Regions from separate parts of the Paenibacillus sp. SORGH_AS_0306 genome, predicted to be linked through region 2. Evidence: predicted binding sites of a transcription regulator. Region 2 holds the regulator's gene; the other holds the start of a gene.
What was found. The regulator CtsR, encoded in region 2, represses protease genes until heat stress. The targets are predictions, from matches to a motif close to ATGGTCAATAAAGGTCAAACA.
Positions count from the first base shown of each region.

Region 1 (3,428 bases), 1.0 Mb from region 2:
AAATATAACAAAAGAAGGCATGAATAATATTGAACTAACAACAGCTACTCTAAAACCGACCAAAACGAACAGCTATACAGAGATCAATATTAAATATCCAGTCATATCTGGTTTGGACAATTCAGAAGCTGAAGTAGCTATTAATAAAGCTTTCAAAGCTCATGCGCAAACTTATTTGGAACAAACACAAAAACAAGCTAAAGAATTAGGAGCTCCTCCTAAAGATTCAGCTATGACATATGAAATAGATAGTGGTTATAAAGTAACTTATAATCGTAACGGTGTATTAAGTGTGTTAGTAAACGACTATGAATTTCTCGGTGGTGCACACGGCGGGGCTACGCTAACTGGGATGACATTCTCGTTGAAAGACGGTAAGCAAATTCAATTGAGTGATCTACTCAAATCCAATAGCAATTATCGTAAAGACATCGACAAAGTCATTAATGCTGAAATCAAAAAAGAAGATCTTTACTTTGCAGATAGTTTTAAAGGAATTGCTGCTAATCAAGGATATTATTTAACAGATAGTGGACTAACAATCTATTTCCAACAATACGAAATTGCACCATATGCAGCAGGTACACCAGAGTTCTCATTTACTTTCAAAAAATTGTTACCTACAGGTGTAAATCCACTGGATGCGTACAAAGCTTAATTTTGATAATATAAGTGATCGGATGATAGAGTAATTGCAATATTATGAAGTAAATGTAGCAGTTATTAGACTAACTATTATAAAAAAGAATACAAAAAAGCCTCCGGTTTATATCCCGGAGGCTTTTTCGCGTGTTGTTCCAGCATGCTGGAGTAAAATTATACCCCTTGTGGAGGTGTATTTTCAATCACTTTATCAACTATGCCATATTCTTGTGCTTCAGCAGCAGTCATAAAGTAATCGCGGTCTGTATCTTTTTCGATACGTTCCAACGGTTGGCCTGTGCGATCAGCTAGAATTTTGTTCAATTTGTCGCGCATTTTAAGAATACGACGAGCACGGATTTCGATATCTGTTGCTTGTCCTTGTGCGCCACCAAGTGGTTGGTGAATCATGATTTCGCTGTTAGGCAAAGCAAAACGTTTACCTTTCGCACCAGCGTTAAGCAAGAATGCACCCATACTTGCAGCCATACCTACACAGATGGTAGATACATCAGCTTTGATAAATTGCATTGTATCGTAAATAGCCATCCCCGCAGTGATCGAACCGCCTGGACTGTTAACATATAGGTGGATGTCTTTCTCCGGGTCTTCGGCTTCCAGAAACAGCATTTGTGCAATAATCGCGTTAGCTACAACATCATTAACTTCAGAACCTAGAAAAATAATGCGGTCTTTTAACAGACGAGAGTAAATGTCATAGGCACGTTCTCCACGACTGCTTTGTTCAACGACCATTGGAATATAACTCACTAGAAACCCTCCTTCAAAGTTGTACATCATAATAGATTAATTATAGATCAAATATTGTATTAGAAGATACTCATTGTTCTTACCACATTATAGGATAATTCGAATCAAAAGTCAAAGAAAGTCAAACTATCCTGACCAAAAGTGTAGGAACATCAGTAAAATCGGTTAATGAAGAAGAGGGCAACCCAAATTTGGGTATAAAAATAACCAGCATAGGCTGGTTAAAGGGTGTTCTGCATTTATAAGTCAATCACTTAATGTTGCGCAAATAGTTCTTAGATATGATAGAACATATCAAAAGGCATTCGATCATACCGATTCTTATGTAAAAAAGATAATGAAATAAAAAATATAAATGGCGCGCCCGCCAAGAATCGAACTTGGATCTCAGGCTTCGGAGGCCTACGTCATATCCATTGGACCACGGGCGCACATCAAAACAGCAGTACGATTGATTATAGGATATCTACCTATAAAAAGCAAGTTGGCTTGGGAGGAAATCACAGATAAAAACGATAACATCAACCTCTCACAGAATAGTTGTGTTAAAAACTTGCTTCTGCATGAAAAATTGGTTAAGATAGACGTGGGACTTAAAAAGTTATGCCGGGACATTTTGAGTCCATTAAGAATCGCGGATATAATGAACACTGAGCGAGATAAGTTGCAGGAGTGGAATGCATGCGGAAAATATTAGAAATACAAAAGCAGCTTCTGCCCGATCTCACCGAAGTACTCAAAAAAAGATATACTATTCTGCATCAGGTTATGATGGTAGGGCTGGTTGGAAGAAGATCACTCGCCACATCGCTTAATATGACTGAACGCGTCTTACGTGCAGAGACCGATCTTCTCAAATCGCAAGGGTTACTTGAGATTGAAAGTACGGGAATGAAGGTTAGTGAAGCAGGCAAGCAATTGCTTGATGAGCTGGAACCTATTATTCAGGAACTGCTTGGATTATCGAATCTGGAAGAACGTATTCGCACTTTCTATAAGTTGAGACAAGTAATTGTCGTTCCTGGTGATAGTGACATATCTATTATGGCTAAGCAAGAGCTTGGACGAGCAGGAGCCAAAGCGCTGCTCAGTGTCATCCGTGAGGACGATGTCGTTGCTGTTACAGGAGGCTTTACATTAGCTGAAGTCGCTGAGCAACTCAGTCCATCCATACCGGCACCTCTCAAGAATGCCTGGTTCGTACCGGCAAGAGGCGGACTTGGAGAGAGTATGGAATTTCAGGCGAATTCGATTGCTTCCACTATGGCAAAGCGTGTAGGCGCACAATATCGATTGTTGCATATTCCAGATTTATTGCGTGAAGATGCTTATGAATTGCTTTATCAGGATCAGAATATCCGCGAAATTGTCGGTCTGATTCGTAAAGCACGTATCATCATGCATGGAATTGGAGATGCGATGGAGATGGTGCGTCGCCGTAGACTTGAACCCGAGGCAGCGGAAGAAATTCATGCCGCTGGAGCTGTTGCTGAATCATTCGGTCATTATTTTAATGAACAGGGTGAGACGGTGCACCAGATGTTAACGATGGGACTTCAGCTCGATGATATTTCCAAAGCGGAAGTGGTTATCGGTATTGCTGGAGGTCGTAGCAAAGCCAAATCGATTCATGCTGTACTCAAATTCGGTCAGGAAGATATTCTGGTCATTGACGAAGCCGCTGCTAGAGAAATTGTGAAAGAACTAGACTAGTCCTTTTGCTTCATTTTCGAACGTCTAGCAGTCGGCACACAAGATTTACTCTATAATGTTGTCTTGACATGCCTTTTATAAGGTATGTCTTGAAATAAATTAAATACACTATCTCTAGGAGGAATTAACTCATGGTTAAAGTTGGTATTAATGGTTTCGGACGTATTGGACGCTTGGCTTTCCGTCGTATTCAAAATGTAGCAGGTATTGAAGTAGTAGCAATTAACGATTTGACTGACGCTAAAATGTTGGCTCACTTGTTGAAATATGATACAACTCAAGGTAAATTTGACGGCGAAGTT
Region 1 is NZ_JAUTBP010000001.1:4,736,926-4,740,353, forward strand. It holds gene QE450_RS20965 (PdaC/SigV domain-containing protein) at 1-658, shown strand, start outside; gene clpP (ATP-dependent Clp endopeptidase proteolytic subunit ClpP) at 817-1,413, opposite strand; tRNA gene QE450_RS20975 (tRNA-Arg) at 1,770-1,844, opposite strand; gene QE450_RS20980 (sugar-binding transcriptional regulator) at 2,095-3,126, shown strand; gene gap (type I glyceraldehyde-3-phosphate dehydrogenase) at 3,258-3,428, shown strand, end outside.
Region 1: clpP (ATP-dependent Clp endopeptidase proteolytic subunit ClpP) is a predicted target of CtsR. The motif match lies at 1,521-1,541, and genes of this name have one in related genera.

Region 2 (3,428 bases):
CCAATTTACGAGCTTCATCCATAGAAAGTTCGATGACTTTTTTAGCACGTGGTGTATAAGCAATATTGGTAGGTTGTTCTTGACCTCTACCGATAAGAGATTCAACTTCATCTTGAATTTTTTCAAGTCCAAGACCTAGACCGATAAGTGCTTTGGCTGCAATGCCTTCACCTTCACGAATCAAACCAAGCAAAATATGCTCTGTACCAATATTATTGTGACCCAAACGAACTGCCTCTTCTTGTGCCAACGCAAGAACCTTTTGCGCACGTTCCGTAAATCTACCAAACATCATATCTAAAGCACCTCCACGGTTTAGTCTTGTACGTTTACTTTACTTAATGTATTACGGATCAATTGCGCGCGGTACATATCGCTTTCTCCTGACCCCATTTTAACACCGAATGTTTTCTGAAGAAAACCCGGTTGTGTCATTATCGTTAATTCGTTCATTTGTGTGACCGAAGCTTTGTCGATCAGACCTAGATCTACGCCTAGACGCACATCTGAAATGCGTTGAAATGCTTCTTTGGAATCCATCATTGTTGCATAAGATAGTATTCCATACGAACGCATAATGCGATCTGTAACACGTAACTTCGATTCACTGAGTAGACGACTGCGAGCATGATGTTCATACTCAATCATTTGCAACACAACACTATGCAAGTTATCAATGATCTCTTCTTCTGATAAGCCTAATGTAATCTGGTTAGAAATTTGAAAAATATTTCCGATCGCTTCACTACCTTCTCCATATAACCCCCGTACAGCGAGCCCTACTTGAGATACAGCAGATAATACACGACCTACCTGATTCATAATAGCTAATGCAGGTAAATGTAGCATAACAGACACTCTAAGCCCTGTACCTACATTTGTTGGACAACTGGTAAGATAACCTCTACGATCATCAAAAGCAAAGTCCACTACATCTTCAAAAGCATCATCGATCTGAGTAGCACGTTCCCATGCTTCTTGCAATTGAAAGCCTGGATACAAACATTGAATACGCAAATGATCTTCTTCATTGACCATAATACTAACGGATTCATCATCTGTTAGCAGAACAGCTCCACTTTTGGAGTCATTCAACAAATTCGGACTGATCAAATGTTTTTCCATCAAGACTTGTCGATCTACATCTTCTAATTCATCCAAAAGCAATGGCTCAAACGGTCCGAGAGCTTGAAGTGCTTCATTACTTAGCACTTCTGTTAGCTGGTTCCGTGTCTCTTGCGCCTGCTCCATATTTGCCAGAATCGGGAAAGGGTGATGTATCAGATTACGGGCTATACGCACCCTACTACTGATAACAACATCCGAATATTCTCCGCCCTTTTGCATCCAATCGCTCAAAGGTTTTTCTGTAAAACGGAGATTCGGCATAAGTTATTCCTCCTTATGACTCCTGTGAAATTTGTTTTTCTAGCTCGCGTATTTCATCTCTTAAATGTGCGGCCTCTTCAAATTCCTCATCAGCAATACGCTGTTTCAACTCTTGCTTCAAGTCAGTCATTTGACGTTTGATTTTTACTTTGATCCCGCCTCGTTTAGGAAGCTTACCGGCATGAGCAGTACTACCATGCACTCTTTTAAAAAGAGGATCTAATTGATTATCAAACGTTTTGTAACAAGAGCTACATCCAAATCGTCCTAATTTACGAAATTGAGTATATGTCATACCACATTCTTCACAATGGACATCTTCACTGCATTGACCGGCGAGTTGCCCTTTACTGCTTGAATCAAAATCCATCAACCCTGACAGTAGACTGTGAATCGAAAAGCCTCCTGAAGTTCCTGGAATCAATTCACCTTTTTCACGGGCACAAGTTTCACAGATATGAAACTCATTTTTTTCACCATTTACAATCTTTGTAAAATGAAGAGTTGCCGGTCTTACCTGACATTCTTGACAAATCATCATGTATTGCCCCTTTCTCCCGAATGATTAGGGACGAAGTAATGCAATCAACATCGCCTTCATCATTCTTGCACGGATCTCATCCCTGTAGGGAAGCTTGATCGAAATAACATCTCTACATACTGCTGCACGCATCAGTTCCGCTTCACGATTAGAAATCACTCTAGCTTCTAGCAACTGGTATAGTAAACCTTCAGCAGCTGTCTGACTCATATGCTGTCCAATACTTTCATGAATATGAGTATGAAGGATAGCTTGAGCAGGCAATTCAAGACGCCGTATACGAATATAGCCACCACCACCACGTTTACTTTCAACCAGATATCCTTTTTCCAATGTAAAACGTGTACTAATTACATAATTGATCTGCGAAGGTACACAAGAGAATTGATCAGCTAACTCGTTACGCTGTATTTCTACTGCTCCTTCTCCACTATCTTGCAGCATTCGTTTTAGATATTGTTCGATAATGTCGGAGATATTACGCATTGTATATTCCTCCATCATGTTTTAAAACATTTACTTATTCTAAATTTGACCCATTTATCATAAGTTCAAAATAGCAGATAAATATCACTTAACCATAAACCTAATCGTAAGAAACCAAAGAAGACAGCATTTGATGATACAACAATAGATTCATGAATAATCTGATCATTATAATCAAAAGTTCATAAATCTTATTTACCATCAAATCGTCAGGCATATTCACGTCATCTAATAACTGTATTCATCATTACTTTGACTATGCGCTGACTTTGACTTTCTTTGACTTTAAATTAATTATAACATATTTTCAGAATTTGCCAAGGGGTTACAGCAAAATATAATACAGAAAATCATATTTTTTAGAATTTAGTTTTTCACAATCGAATTAAATATTAATAATCTGATGATATATCGTTTTTATAATATATAGTTCTTGCTATCGTTTACTATTCTTAATATCGTTTCTTAATATCGTTCTGGAAGTATTTGGCTTAATATCATTCTTGTAGTATTTAAGTTTCATAAAGACTGGCCCCTAATAATATTTCCCTAATATCTAATTTTTATAAAAACTAGACCTTGACACTTTTTTAACAATACGTTACAATACAACAAATTCAATATATTGAAACGGCCATCGAAAGGAATCCAACCTGGAGGCGTTCTCGCCAAGAGATAGCATAAGCGAATAGTCACTGCTTGCTATTTCCTAAGTTAAACGGTTTTCGCCCGTTATCGCGAAACCTAAGAGGATCAGATACACTATCTGTATTTGATCAAGTTGGGTGGCACCGCGAGCAAAAAGCTCCTCGTCCCAAGTGATGAGGAGCTTTTTTGTGCATTTTACCTTTATATTAGGAAAAAAGGAGCGGTTATTTTATGTTAGATATCCAGTATATTAAAAATCATGCTACAGCATTACAAGAGGTCGCAGATCAAAAGAAAATAAGTATATCTATTGCAGAACTTCTTGAAAAAGCTCAACTTAAAAATCAGTACTTGCAACAAATCG
Region 2 is NZ_JAUTBP010000001.1:3,740,449-3,743,876, forward strand. It holds gene clpC (ATP-dependent protease ATP-binding subunit ClpC) at 1-295, opposite strand, end outside; gene mcsB (protein arginine kinase) at 316-1,389, opposite strand; gene mcsA (protein-arginine kinase activator protein McsA) at 1,403-1,927, opposite strand; gene QE450_RS16570 (CtsR family transcriptional regulator) at 1,955-2,416, opposite strand; gene serS (serine--tRNA ligase) at 3,296-3,428, shown strand, end outside.